Regions from separate parts of the Deinococcus aquiradiocola genome, predicted to be linked through region 1. Evidence: riboswitches for the same ligand, from Rfam matches in the RefSeq annotation. Region 1 holds a riboswitch; the other holds the start of a gene.
What was found. Region 1 has a riboswitch for FMN ahead of IEY33_RS14285 (ABC transporter substrate-binding protein). Riboswitches for the same ligand answer to the same signal wherever they lie in the genome.
Positions count from the first base shown of each region.

Region 2: another riboswitch for FMN. It lies ahead of ribD (bifunctional diaminohydroxyphosphoribosylaminopyrimidine deaminase/5-amino-6-(5-phosphoribosylamino)uracil reductase RibD); the one in region 1 lies ahead of IEY33_RS14285 (ABC transporter substrate-binding protein).

Region 1 is NZ_BMOE01000011.1:32,083-39,296, forward strand. Features, by position in the region: gene IEY33_RS14270 (DUF4384 domain-containing protein) at 1-312, shown strand, start outside; gene IEY33_RS14275 (DUF937 domain-containing protein) at 493-2,235, opposite strand; gene IEY33_RS14280 (NAD-dependent epimerase/dehydratase family protein) at 2,495-3,319, shown strand; gene IEY33_RS14285 (ABC transporter substrate-binding protein) at 3,628-4,614, opposite strand; FMN riboswitch at 4,649-4,827, opposite strand; gene IEY33_RS14290 (DUF1990 domain-containing protein) at 4,918-5,484, shown strand; gene IEY33_RS14295 (ABC transporter permease subunit) at 5,527-7,005, opposite strand; gene IEY33_RS14300 (DMT family transporter) at 7,002-7,214, opposite strand, start outside.
Region 2 is NZ_BMOE01000018.1:1,726-8,939, reverse strand. Features, by position in the region: gene IEY33_RS17235 (2-oxoglutarate dehydrogenase E1 component) at 1-517, shown strand, start outside; gene odhB (2-oxoglutarate dehydrogenase complex dihydrolipoyllysine-residue succinyltransferase) at 635-1,903, shown strand; gene IEY33_RS17225 (PIG-L family deacetylase) at 2,036-2,743, shown strand; gene IEY33_RS17220 (RNA 2'-phosphotransferase) at 3,069-3,587, shown strand; gene IEY33_RS17215 (Sir2 family NAD-dependent protein deacetylase) at 3,775-4,515, shown strand; FMN riboswitch at 4,608-4,819, shown strand; gene ribD (bifunctional diaminohydroxyphosphoribosylaminopyrimidine deaminase/5-amino-6-(5-phosphoribosylamino)uracil reductase RibD) at 4,917-5,957, shown strand; gene IEY33_RS17205 (riboflavin synthase) at 6,017-6,673, shown strand; gene IEY33_RS17200 (bifunctional 3,4-dihydroxy-2-butanone-4-phosphate synthase/GTP cyclohydrolase II) at 6,670-7,214, shown strand, end outside.

The DNA of each region.
Region 1 (7,214 bases):
TACTACAACGTCGCGCAGGGTTACAGCGCCCAGCCCGCCCCGGCCCCCGTCGTGAGCGTCCCCAGCTACGGCTTCCCCGTCTACACCCCCCAGGGTGACGAGTGGCGCAGCACCTTCAGCACCGACCGCAACGCGGACGACGTGTACGCGTACTACGCCGCGCAGCTGCAGCGCCAGGGCTTCCGTCAGGTGGACCGCCGCGCCGACCGTGGCCGGTACGCGGGCGAGTTCCAGAACGGCAACAGCACCAGCGAACTGCGCATCACCCTGAACGGCGGCAAGGTCGAAGTCGTCATCATCAAACGCAACTGATTCTCAGCAGAAGCTGAGGCACAATGGAGGAGCTTTCCTCCTCAGAGAGCAGACGGGGCGGGACTTCCGAACAGGGGTCCCGCCCCTTCCGTCATGACGCAGCGACATGAAGAAGCGGCCCCCGGAAGACAACTCCGGGGGCCGCTCGACTGAACTTCAGGAGTTCAGCTCAGTCTGGTCTCACTTGACGGTCAGGGTGATCTTGCCGGCCACGTCGGCCGAGCCGGTCTGGCTGACGGAGTACGTGATGGTGCCCTTGCCGGGCTTGCTGGTGTAGCTGTATCCGCAGGTGCCGTCGAGCGGCAGGACCTTGCTGCCGATCTTGCGGTCGCCGCGCGTGACGGTGACGGTGTAGCTCTTGCCGCTGCCCACGCCGCCGAAACGGAAGGGTTCGGCGACGGTCTGCCCGTCGGGAATGCTGAGCGAGAAGTCCTTGGTGCAGGCCGCCGTGCTGGCCGCCGCGGCCGCGACGGTCGCCTTGACGCTGCCGAGTTCGGCGCCGTCCGGTCCCTTGATGCTGTAGGTGTGCGCGCCCGCGGCGGGGCTGGGGACGTTCAGGGTCCACATGCCGTCCGTGCCGACCGTGACCTTGCCGAGGCTGACGCCGTCCTCGAAGATTTCGAGCACGTCGCCGGGCTTGCCGCTGCCCTTCAGCTCGAAGGCGCCCGCGGGGAGGTTCGCGTCGGAGGCGGGCGCGGCGATGGAGAACTTGCCGTTCATGTCCATGCCGCTCATGTCGCCCGCACCGGCAGCCGTGCCGGCCGCGGCGGCCGCCTTGACGGTCAGGTTGAGGTTCTCGCTGCTGCCCGCCTCGCTGATGGCGTACGTGTGGTCACCGGCGGTGGGGGCGGGCACGTCCGCGCTGAAGGTGCCGTCCTCTCCGACGGTGGCCTTGCCGACCGGCTGGCCGTTCTCGCTGACGGTGACTTCCTCGCCGGCCGTGCCGGTGCCTTTCACGGCGAAGGGGCCGCTGACGGCCGCGCCGTTGGCAGGCTCGGTGACGGCGAAGACCGCGGCGGGCTTGCCACGCAGCAGGAAGCAGCCGCCGAGCAGCAGCAGGAGCAGCAGCGGCAGCAGCCACAGCCAGCCGAGGCCCTTGCGGCCCCCGAGGGCCGGGTTGCTGTGCAGCACGCCGCCGCCCAGCCCAGCGCCCTCACCGACGGTCGCCATGCCGTCCGTGACCGCGCCGCCCACGCCGCGTGCCGCGCCACCGACCGCGCCCGCAGCGCTGCCGAGACCGCCAGCCGCCGCCGCACCCAGGCCAGCGGCCGCACCGCCGATCCCGGCAGCCGCGCCGCGCACGTCCTTGCTGAGGTTGGTCGCACCGGCGCTCAGGCCGTCACCGAGGCCGCTCACGGTGCCCTGAACGCCGTCCGCCGCCTTGCCCAGACCACCCATCGCGGCCGCACCGAGACCCGCCGCCGCGCCGCCCAGACCGGCTGCTGCCGTGCCCAGACCGCCGAGGCCACCACTGAAGAGGCCGCCGAGGGTGGAAGCGTTCAGGCCGAACTTGCCGGCCTGCTGGCCGATCATGCCGAGCATGAGCGGCAGGATCATCTGCATCATGCCCTGCACGCCGCCGCGGCTGGCGCCGGTCTGCTGCGCGAGGCCCTGCACGGTGTCGTCGAGGCGGTTACCGAGCAGCTGCGGCAGCAGCGCCGTGCCCTTCTGCCGCAGGGTGGTGAGGCTGTCAGGGGCGGCGAGCAGGTCCTGCGGCGTGCCGTGCGGCACCTGCGCGGCGAGGTCCAGCACGTGCTGCGCGCCGGCGGTCGTGGCGACCTTGTCGGTGATGACCTTGAGCTGCGCGGGCAGCACGGCCTGGCCGATCTGCTGCGCCTGCGCGGCGTCGAGGCCGAGCACGCCGCCCAGCCGTTCCATGACCGGGCCGTTCAGCTGGCTTCTGAAGAGTTCGAGAAAGTCCATGGTGGTGTTCTCCTTGTGGCGCTCCTGAGGGCGGAGTCGCCGGTCCTGCGTCTGGTTGAGTTCCGTCCGTCCGAGTTGAGCGGCATGACGATCGTTCCCCGATGAGTGGCTTCCCAGTTCAGGCTAGCAAGGATGTGAGAGGCCTGAGACAAATGTGGAGTATCCGTCATTTATGTTTCCTTACGGCTGCAGGTGCAGCCAGCGCGGGGGGATTGACATTCAGGTATGGCGTTCCGGCGCGGCCCGCTACAGTGAGTGCATGACCACCACCCCCCCCCTGCGCGTGCTGCTGACCGGCGCGTCCGGCGAGGTCGGCACGGCCCTGCGCCACGGCCTGCACGGCACCTTCGACCTGATCCTCACGGACCTGAACCCCCCCGCCGACCTGCAGGCGCACGAAACGTACCGTCAGGCCGACCTGCAGGACCCCGAACAGGTCCGGGCCGCCATGGCGGGCGCGCAGGCCGTGATCCACCTGGGCGGCATCGCCAACGAGCACCGCTACGACCGCATCCGCGCCGTGAACATCGACGGCACGCAGCACGTCCTGCAGGCCGCGCACGAGCACGGCGTCACGCGCGTCGCCTTCGCGTCCAGCATCCACACGGTCGGCTACTACCCGCGCAGCGAGCAGGTCAGCCCCGACATGCCGGTCCGCCCCGACACGTTCTACGGCGTCAGCAAGGTGGCGGGCGAGGCGCTGGGCCGCATGTACTGGGAACGTCACGGCCTGGAATTCGTGTCGGTCCGCATCTGCTCGTTCCTGCAGCGCCCGGAGTACGAACGCAACCTCAGCACGTGGCTCAGCCCCCGGGACGCCGTGCAGCTGTTCCGGCAGGCGATCACCGCGCCCCGCGTCGGCTACCTGACGGTGGCGGGCATCAGCGGCAACACGCGCGCCTGGATGACCCGCGACGGCTGGGACACCCTCGGGTACGTCCCGGAGGACGACGCCGAAACCTACCTGCAGGCCGTTCAGGGCCGCACGCAGGGCGCGCAGGGCAGCCGCACCGAGTCCAACCAGGGCGGCGTGTTCACCGAGCCGGACTACGTGGGCCTCGCCGCGACCGAACCGCGCTCCTGATACGATTTTGAGCTGAACTTTTGGAGTTCAGCCGAGCGAAGCGAGCACCAAAAAATACGGTTTTGAGGAGGTGGAAGCGGGCAAGCGTCCTGCAGGGCGCTGTTTTGCCCAAGAAGGGATGTCGGTGCTTTTCCCGGCATCCCTGGAATCGGATCAAACCCGTATGACCCGCACGCGGGCAGGACAGGAGAGGGGGCCACCCGCGCGCGCGGCATGTGGCCCCCTCTCCTGCGGCTCTCCCGGTTGCGGCACCGGTCCAGCGGTGACGCGAGCCGCATGGCGCGAGCACCGGCAGACCGGCGGGCGGATCACTTCATGGTCTTGCTGATGAGGGCGTTGCTGTAGAAGTCCGTCGCCTTGAAGGTCGCAGGGAGCTTCCCGGAGCGCTGCAGGTACGCGACGGCCTTGCTCCACCCGGCCGGGTCGCTGAACCCCAGGCCGTTCTGACGCGTCGCGGCGGACTGCATCAGCGGCACGCTGGCCTTCAGCACGTCGAGGTTCCCGCCGCCCGACCCGAACACCGGCTGCGCCACCCGGAACGCCTGCGCGCTGCTGGCGACCGTGAACTTCAGGCCGCGCTGCGCGGCACGCACGACGCGCTTGGCGATGTCGCCCGTCAGGGTCTTGCCGGTCGTCATGAGGCCCACGCCGACCATCGGGTACGCGCCCGTCACGTCGAGCGTGTCGGCCTTGATGCCCGCCGCCGCGAGCTGCACCACCTCGTTGTTCACGTAGCCGACGGCGGCGTCCACCTTGCCGCTGCGGACCGCTTCCAGCTGCGTGAACCCGATGCTGGCGAGGCGGATGTCGCTCTCCTTGAGTTTCGCGGCGTCCAGCAGGGCGCCCAGCGCGAAGTAGCTGCTGCCGAACGTGCCGGGAATGCCGACCGTGCGGCCCTTGAGGTCCGCGGCCGAGTTGATGTTCCTGGCGGGCAGGCTGAAGACCGTGACGGGAATCTTCTGGTACATCGCCATCACGTACCGGACGTCGGCGCCCTGCGCGCGCGCGAAGATGGCGTCCTCGGGATCGCCGACCACGAAGTCCAGCTTGCCCTGCAGCAGCAGCGGCATGAGTTCCGACACGTAGCCGTGCTGGTACTTGACGTTCAGGCCCTCGGCCTTGAAGTACCCGAGCCTGTCGGCGACGTAGAACGGCGTGAACTGCACGTTCGGGATGTACCCCAGCCCGATGTTCACGGTGCGGGTCGCCTGCGCGGACGCGGCGGGCGCGAGCGCCAGGGACAGGGCGAGCAGACCGGACAGACGGATGGCGAAACGGTTCCTGTTTGAATGCATGACGTGTACCGGCCTGCACGGGACGCAGGTCGGCCTCCTCCTTCTCTCATCCGGACTGTGCCCGCGACGTGCGCGGGGGAACCGTCGGCCCCGGAATCTCACCGGGTCGGGCCGCGCCGTACCGCATCTGGCGCTGGCTTCGCGGGCTGAGGCGCGGGGTGTCCCGCGACCGTCACCGCCGGTAGGGCGTTTCACCCTGCCCCGAAGGATGGCTTTCGCCACTCATGAATATACCGGGCGGCGCGGGACGCACTGTCTGAAAGGTCAGGGTTTCCCGGCGGGCGAGGCAGATACAGTACGGGTGTGTTCCTGCTGCGCCGCCCCACCCCTGCCGCCGTGCAGGCCTTCCTGCACGCCCAGCGCCGCTCGGGACTCACGTACCCCGAGGTGGGCGGGACGCGCGGCGGGCCTCTCCCGGCCGGGTACGCGCACGACCGGCACCGGGCGCTGCTGGGGCACGGCGCGGACTGTTACGCGCGGGCGCGGGACGCGCTGAACTCCTGGCAGATGTTCAGGACCGGGTGGATCACGCTGTGCACGCCGGACGCGGCGTTCCGGGAGGGCGAGACGCTGGTGGTGCAGGTCGCGCACCTGGGCTTCTGGAGCCTGATCGCGGACCGGGTGGTGTACACCGTGGACGAGGAGCGCGTGTGCGCCTTCGGGTACGGGACGCTGGACGGGCACGCCGAGCAGGGCGAGGAACGGTTCACGGTCCGGTTCGCTCCCGGCGGGGAGGTGTGGTTCGAACTGCTGGCCTTCTCTCGGCCCAGGCACCCGCTCGCGCGGCTGGGCGGGCCGGTCGTGCGCGCGTTGCAGCGGCGCGCGGCGCGCAGTTACACGGCCGCGATGCGCCGGGCCGTGAACGGCTGACCCGGCCTCCCCTGCCCCGCCTTCCTTCTCCTTCCGGCCGGGTCAGTGCTGGCGGCGGCCGCGCAGCACGCGGCGTTCCAAGCTGCCGACGAGCTGGTTGAGCGTCACGCCGAGCAGGACCAGCAGCACGATGGCGGCGTACTGGCGGGGGCCGTTGTAGTACGCGCGCGCCTGATTCACCGCGAAGCCGAGGCCCGGCTGGTTGCTCACGAATTCCCACACGACCGCGCCGATCAGCGCGAGGCTCAGGGAGAGGCGCATGCCGCCCAGCATCACGGGGAGTGCACCGGGCAGTTCGAGGTGCAGCAGGCGCTGCCAGCTGCCGGCACGCAGGCTGCGGAACAGTTCCTGGTACCCGCGGTCCACCTCGCGCACGCCGACCATGACGGAGATCATGACGGGATAGAAGGCGCTGAGTGCCGACACGAGCACGGCGGGCAGCACCCCGAAGCCGAGGGCCGTGATGAGGATCGGGGCGAGCACCACGACGGGCGTGCTCTGGCTCGCGACGAGGAAGGGGCTCAGGAAGCGTTCCAGCCAGTGCGAGCGGCCGAGCGGGTAGCCGATCAGGAGGCCGACGAGCGTGCCGAGCAGCGCGCCGAGGATGGCCGTGCGGGCCGTGAACCACAGCTGCGGGAGGAGTTCGGTGTGCGCCCTGAGCAGCTCGGTCCACACGAGGGTCGGGGCGGGCAGCAGGAACGGCTGGTGCAGCGTCACGGCGATCAACTGCCACAGCAGCAGGCCGAGCAGGACGGCCAGGGCGGGCCACAGCCACCCGAGGGGCGGGCCGCGCCTTGCGTCCTCGCGCAGGCGGGTGCTGTCGCCCTCGCCGAGCAGGGCGCGCAGTTCCGCTTCGAGGCCCTCGGTGTACGCGCTCGCGCGGCCCTGGCGGGCGGTGTCGAGCACGCGGACGATGCGGCCGTCGCGCAGCACGGCGACCCGGTCGGCGAGGTACGTGGCCTCACGGATGGAGTGCGTGACGAGGACGGTGGTGCGGCCGGTCTTGTCGTGCAGGTGCAGCAGTTCGTCGTTGAAGCGTTCGCGGACGAGCGCGTCGAGGGCCGCGAACGGCTCGTCGAGCAGCAGCACGTCGCCCGACTGCGCGAGTGCCCGCGCGAGGGCCACGCGGGCGCGCATCCCGCCGGACAGCTGCGCGGGGTAGTACGCGCCGAAGTCGTTCATGCCGACGAGTTTCAGGGCGGCGTCCGCGCCGAGCTGGCCGAGGTTCAGGTCGGCGGGCAGGCGCACGTTGGCGAGCGCCGTCCGCCACGGCAGCAGCCGGTAATCCTGGAACACGAAGGCGGGCGGCGTGCTGACCCGCACCTGTCCCGCCTCGGGCGTCAGGAGGCCGCCGATGACGCGCAGCAGGGTGCTCTTGCCGCCGCCGCTCGGGCCGATCAGGGCGAGGAACTCGCCGCGCCGCACCTGCAGGTTCACGTCGTCCAGAATGACGGTGCCGCCCAGCCGGACGCGCACGCCGCTCAGTTCGATGGCGTTCCCGCCGTCCTGGCCGGGCGTCACGTGAGCCGCCCGCGCGTGTTGACGAGAATCACGCCGCCCACCGCGATCAGGCCGCCCAGCACGCTCAGCAGGGCGGGCGTCTCGTGCAGCCACAGCCACGCGATCAGGATGGCGAACACCGGGCTGACGTAAAGGAAGCTGGTGGTGCGGCCCGCCCCGACCCGCGAGATCGCGAAGGTCCAGCTGAGGTACGCGAGCGCGGACGGGAA
Region 2 (7,214 bases), on a different contig from region 1:
CATGAGCCCCAAGAGCCTGCTGCGCAACAAGGCCGCCATGAGCCCCCTGAGCGACCTCACCGACGGCCGCTTCTGCGAAGTCATCGGCGACACCGGCCCCAGCGGCCTGAAACGCGTCGTGATCAGCAGCGGCAAACTCCACTGGGAGCTCGACACGGCCCGCGAGAAGGCCGCCATGCAGGACGACGTGGCCCTCGTGCGCCTCGAACAGCTGTACCCCTTCCCGGCCGAGCACCTCGAAGCCGAACTGCAGAAGCACCCCGGCGCCGAAGTGATCTGGGCGCAGGAGGAACCGCAGAACCAGGGCGCGTGGCTGATGATCCAGGACAGCCTGCGCGAATCCCTGCAGCCGGGCCAGACGCTGCGCTACGCGGGCCGTTCCGCCAGCGCCAGCACCGCCGCCGGGTACGCCCAGGTGCACGCCCGCGAGCAGGCGGCCGTCATCACCGCCGCGCTCGGCGAGAAGGTCCCCGTCCAGACGCTCCCCGTCCAGCAGGAAGCCACCGCCCAGTCCTGACCGTGAGGCCCGTGGTGCGGCCATGCAGCCGCCCGCCACGGGCTTCACGCCTGCCCGGTCACGCCCGCCCCGCCACGACGGCGCGGCCCTGACCCCACCCCCCAAGGAGCTCCAAGCATGCCGAACATCAACGTCCCCGTCTTTTCCGAATCCGTGAGTGAAGGCACCCTGCTGTCCTGGAACAAGAAGCCCGGCGACAGCGTCAAGCGCGGCGAGGTCCTCGCCGAGATCGAGACCGACAAGGTCGTCCTCGAAGTGACCGCCCTGCAGGACGGCGTCCTGAGCAGCGTCAGCGCCCAGGAAGGCGACACCGTCCTGAGCGAACAGGTGATCGGCGTGCTCGGCGAGGCCGGCGCCGCTGCCCCCGCCGCTCCTGCCGCCGCGCAGGACGCCGCCGCTGGCCCCGTCGCGGGCGAGAGCACGGCGGGCGGCACCGCCGCGCAACCCGACAGCAGCAGCCAGAGCGCCCAGGCGCAGCAGAGCAGCGGCAACGCCCCTGCCCTGTCGCCCGCCGTGCGCAAGGTCGTCGCCGAGAACAACCTCGACGCGTCGCAGATTCCCGCGACCGGCCCCAAAGGCAACATCACCAAGCAGGACGCCGTGACCGCCGCCAGCGCCCCCGCCGCCCCCCAGGCCCCGGCCTCCACTCCTGCCGCCGCGCCCGCCGCCCCCGTGCAGAGCGGCCCGCGCGCCGAGCAGCGCGTCCCCATGACCCGCATCCGCCAGCGCATCGCGGAACGCCTCAAGGACGTGCAGAACACCGCCGCCATCCTCACCACCTTCAACGAAGTCAACATGAAGCCTGCCATGGACCTGCGCAAGAAGTACCAGGACCTCTTCGTGGCGAAACACGGCGTCAAGCTCGGCTTCATGAGCCTCTTCGTGCGCGCCGCCACCGAGGCCCTCAAGGCCTTCCCCGCCGTGAACGCCAGCATCGACGGCAAGGACATCGTGTACCACGGGTTCTACGACATGGGCATCGCCGTCGCCAGCGAACGCGGCCTCGTCGTCCCGATCCTGCGCGACACCGACCAGCTCAGCCTCGCCGACATCGAGAAGGCCATCAGCGGCTTCGCGCAGAAGGCCAAGGCCGGCAAGCTCACCATGGAAGACATGAGCGGCGGCACCTTCAGCATCACCAACGGCGGCACCTTCGGCAGCATGATGAGCACTCCCATCATCAACGCCCCGCAGAGCGCCATCCTGGGCATGCACAACATCATCGAGCGCCCCATCGCCCAGAACGGGCAGGTCGTCATCGCGCCCATGATGTACCTCGCGCTCAGCTACGACCACCGCATCATCGACGGCAAGGAAGCCGTGCAGTTCCTCGTGACCATCAAGAACTACCTCGAGGACCCCGCCCGCATCCTCCTCGACCTCTGATCCCCGGTTGAACTGACCGCCCGAAGGCCAGCCGGGCGGAAGCCAAGCCGCCGCCTGCCCCGCACGCCGCCCCACCGATCACGGTGCGGGCGGCGTTCCCGTACCCGGCGCGGGTGTACCCTGTGGGCCACGATGTACACCACCTACGGCAGACCCGAACCTCTCGACTGGCTGGTCCTCGCCCCTCACCCCGACGACGCCGAGATCGGCGTGGGCGGCACCCTGCTGCGCCTCGCGCACGCCGGACGCGCCACCGGCATCCTGGAACTCACGCAGGGCGAGGGCGGCACACAGGGCGACCCGGCCACCCGCGAAGCGGAATGCCGCGCCGCCGCCGCCATCCTGCAGCTGACGTGGCGCGGCCAGCTGGGCCTCCCGGACGGCGGCCTGATGGACACGCCGCAGCAGGCGCGCGCGCTCGCCACGGCGCTGCGCTGGGTGCGTCCGCGCGTGCTGGTCGTCCCGCACCACCGCGACCGGCACCCCGACCACTTCGGCGCGTACCACCTCAGCAAGCGCGCCGTGCACCTCGCGTCGCTCGCCAAGGCCGACGTGACCGGCACGCCCCACAAGGTCAGCCGCGTCCTGATGTACCAGGGGAACGCCGACATCAACGCCAACGTCCTCGTGGACGTCGAAGCGCACCTGCCGGACTGGGAGCGCGCCATCGCCGCTCACGCCAGCCAGTTCACGGGCGCGGCCATCTCCGAGACGGTCGCGCCGGACGTCGTCGAACGCCGCCGCGCCCGCCTGATGTACTGGGGCACGCTCGGCCGCCGCCGCTACTGCGAAGGCTTCGAGAGCGACGAACCGATGCTCCTCGAACCCGAAAGCCTGTAATCCCAACCTGAGCGGAACGCGAAGTCGCCGCCCGGCTGCGAGCACCAACAGGTCCGGTCTGGAGGAGACGGAAGCGGGCAAGCGTCCTCATGGGCGCTGTTCTGACCAGGAAGCGGGCAGGCGTCCCCTCCTGCGGAGCCGTGCCCGTCATGAGCACTGATCTGCCCAGGAAAGGATTCTGGAAACGGCACCGGCATTTCTGTCATCGGATCAACACCATAGAACGCAGACCCCGGAAACGGACCGCGCACCTCCGCCACACGGCCCGGCCCCGGTACGCCGTCCGGCCCATGCGCTCCCACCGCACGCCGCCCACACTGGAGGCATGAACGACCACACCCTCTCCAGACGCCTCTCGTACCTGCTGCGCCACGCCCCGCACGAGGCGGGCCTGACGCTCGCGCCCGGCGGGTGGGTGCCGCTCGCACCCGTGCTGATCCACCTGAGCGTCACGCGCGCGCAGGTCGAGGCGGTCGTGGCAGGCAGCGACAAGGGGCGCTTCAGCCTGCGCGGCGACCACATCCGCGCCAACCAGGGGCACAGCGTGCCCGTCGATCTGCAACTGACCCCGGCCACGCCCCCCGCACTCCTGTACCACGGCACGCATGCGGGCGCCCTGGCCGCCATCCGCGCCGAGGGGTTGCGCGCCATGAACCGCCACCACGTTCACCTCTCGCCCGACCCGGACACCGCCTGCCGCGTGGGTGCGCGGCGCGGCCCGCCCGTCGTCCTGACCGTCCGGGCAGGGGAGATGCACGCCGCCGGGCACGCCTTCCTGGTCAGCGAGAACGGCGTGTGGCTGACGGACACCGTGCCGCCCGCTTTCATTCACGGGGATGCATAACGTCCCCCGCCTTCCCGGTGTGGGCATGCCCTCCAGCACGGCGTGAACATGACCGTCTGGCGGGCATTGACAGGCCGTGCATACCGGGGTATCCTGTTTTTATCACCGCCGAAGAAGGCGGTTTTTTCGTTTCTCGTCCCGATCACCTGTGGTCCGGGCAGGGCGGGACGCACGCTAGCCTGACGGTATGGATCTCGCTGCTGCCCGTGCCGCCCTGCAAGCCGCCTCCCGCGTCGCCGTGCTGACCGGCGCGGGTGTCAGTGCCGAGAGCGGCATCCCCACCTTCCGTGACGCGCAGACCGGCCACTGGGCGCGCTTCCGGCCCGAGGACCTCGCCAGCCCGCCCGCCTACCGGCGCGACCCCGTGATGGTGTGGGAGTGGTACGCGGGCCGCTACCGGGACGTGCTGGCCGCCCAGCCGAACGGCGCGCACCACCTGCTCGCCCGGCTGGAGCGCGAGAAGGGCGCGGGCTTCTTTCTCGCCACGCAGAACGTGGACGGCCTGCACGCCCGCGCCGGGAGCGGCCAGGGTGGGGGGCGCATGGTGGAACTGCACGGCAATCTCCTCAGTGCGCGGGACGAGGTGACGGGCGACGTGTTCCCGCTCGCCGCGCCCGCCGAACTGGTCACGCCGCCCACCTCGCCGCTCGGGAACCGCATGCGGCCCAACGTCGTGTGGTTCGGGGAGTACCTGCCGGAAGCCGCCCTGGAAGCCGCCGCAGACGCCTTCGCGGCCGCCGAGGTCGCGCTGGTCATCGGCACGAGTGGCGCCGTGTACCCGGCCGCCGGACTGGCCGCCGAGACGCTTCAGCGCGGCGGGATCGCCATCGAGATCAACCCCGTCGAGACGGACATCTCCTGGCAGATGACGCACTGCGTGCGCGACGTCGCGTCACGCGGCCTCGCGGCACTGCTGGGCGAGGGCTGACCGGCTGTCCCCCGGCGGGTGTCTGATTTCTCCCACACCTGCGGCCTGCTGGGCTGATACCTTCAGGGTGGCCCGCTCCTCCGGGGGTGGGCCGCTTCCTTCGGGGCGGGGTGAAATTCCCTACCGGCGGTGATGTCGCTTCAGGCGGCGCGGGTCGTCCCGCGTCACCCGGGCGGAGCGAGCAGAAGCCTCGCCCTGCTGAACCGACTCAGCCCGCGAAGCCCGCGCAGACTGCACCACGCGCAGGCCCGATCTGGTGGGATTCCAGAGCCGACGGTCAGAGTCCGGATGAGAGAAGGAGGAACGCTGCCTGCCCCCCCGGCGGGCGGCGACAGACCATGTATGAAGTGAATGCTCCACCCGCAGGGGTGGCGGCGGCACTGCCGGTGGACGAGCGGTTCATGACGCTCGCGCTGGAGCAGGCTGCCGGAGGACTGGGCCGCACGGCGCCGAATCCCCCCGTGGGCTGCGTGATCGTGCAAGGTGATGAATTGGTGGGCCGAGGCTTCCACCCGAGGGCCGGTGAGCCGCACGCGGAGGTGTTCGCCCTGCAAGGCGCGGGCGAGCGGGCGCGCGGGGCCACCGCTTACGTGACGCTGGAACCGTGCAGTCATCACGGTCGGACGCCGCCCTGCGCGGACGCGCTGATCGCAGCGGGCGTGCGGCGGGTGGTCGTGGCGGCGCTCGACCCGAACCCGCTGGTGGCGGGGCGCGGCGTGCAGAGGCTCCGCGAGGCAGGGATTGAGGTCACGGTCGGCGTGCTGGAAGCCCAGGCCGAGCGGCAGCAGGCGGGCTTCCGCAGCCTGATCGTGCGGGGCCGCCCGTGGGTGGTGGCGAAGTACGCCATGACCCTCGACGGCAAGGTGGCGGCGCTGCGCGAGGGGAACGGTGCGGTCAGCGGCCCGCAGGCCCGCGAGCACACCATGCGCTGGCGTGACGAACTGGATGCCATCGCGGTCGGCAGCGGCACGCTGGGCCTGGACGACCCGGCCCTGACCACGCGCGGCGTGCCGGGGGGTCGTGACCCGCGCCCGGTGGTGTTCGACCGCCGCGCCGCCAGCCGCCCGCAGGCCCGCGCGTGGCGTGACGGGGCCGTCCTCGTGACCACTCCCGACAGCGACGCCTCCGCGCACGAGGCGGCCGGGATCACCGTGCTGCGCGCCGGCACGCCCGCCGACGCCCTGAGCGGCCTGGCGGGCCTGGGCGTCAGCAGCATGCTGCTGGAGGGCGGCCCGACCCTCCTGAGTGCCTTCCTCGCGCAGGGACTGGTGGACGAGGTCAGGGTGTTCGTGTCCACGAAACTTCTCGGCGCGGGCCTCAGCCCCCTGACCGCCCCGGCGCGGCCCATGCACGAGGCGCAGGAATTGCACGAAGTCACCGTCGAACCGCTCGGCCCGGACGTCCTGATCACCGGCCTGCTGCACGACATCCCGCGCGTCTGAACCTTCATACACCGTGGAGGGGGGGCGAGTGCGCCCCTGCCTCCACCCGAGGTCAACACATGTTTACTGGAATCATCGAACAGGTGGGCGTCATTGCCCGCACCACAGAGAACGAGGGGAACCTGACCGTCACCATCCAGCCCGCGCGCATGTGGGCGGACGTGGAACTGGGCGAGAGCATCGCCGTGAACGGCACCTGCCTGACCGTGACCACCTGGGACGCGGCGGGCTTCACCGTGGACCTCAGCCGCGAGACGCTCGCCAAAACTGCCCCGCACTGGCGGGAGGGCACGAAGGTGAATCTGGAGCGCGCCATGACCGCCCAGGCCCGTTTCGGCGGGCACGTCGTGAGCGGGCACGTGGACGGCGTGGGCACGGTCCTGCGCGTGGACGCCCAGCCCGGCGCGTACACCATGACGGTGCGTGCCGCGCCGCACCTCGCCCGCTACCTCGTGCCGAAGGGCAGCGTCACCGTGGACGGCGTGAGCCTGACCGTCGTGGACGCGGGCGGCCCCGCAGGCAGCCGCGCCGACCTGCGCCCGGACGAGTTCACGCTGTGGCTCGTGCCGCACACCCTGGAGGTCACCACGCTGCACACCTGGGCGGCGGGCACGCAGGTGAATCTGGAGGCGGACCAGATGGCCAAGTACGTCGAGCGCCTGATCCTGATGCGCGACTGGACACCCGAACAGCCCGGTCAGGAGGTGACGGCATGACGCTCGCCTCCATCCCCGAACTGCTCGCGGAACTGCGCGCGGGGCGGCCCGTGATCCTCGTGGATGACGAGCACCGCGAGAACGAGGGCGACCTGCTGATGCCCGCCGCCACGGCCACGCCCGAATGGGTGAACTTCATGGCGCGCGAGGGACGCGGCCTGATCTGCGTGACCCTCACGCCCGACCGAGCCCGGGCGCTGGACCTGACCCCCATGGTGGGCAGCAGCACCGACCCGAACGGCACGGCATTCACCGTCAGTGTGGACCACGTGAGCAACAGCACCGGCATCAGCGCCTTCGACCGCGCCGCCACCATCGCCGCCCTGATGGACGACGCGGCGAGGCCCACGGACTTCCGCCGTCCGGGCCACATCTTCCCGCTCGTCGCGCGGCCTGGCGGAGTGCTGCGCCGCGCCGGGCACACCGAGGCCGGCTGCGACCTCGCGCGACTGGCGGGCTTCGCGCCGGTCGGTGTGATCTGCGAGATCATGGGGGACGACGGCGAGATGAGCCGCCTCCCGGACCTCCTCACCTTCGGGGA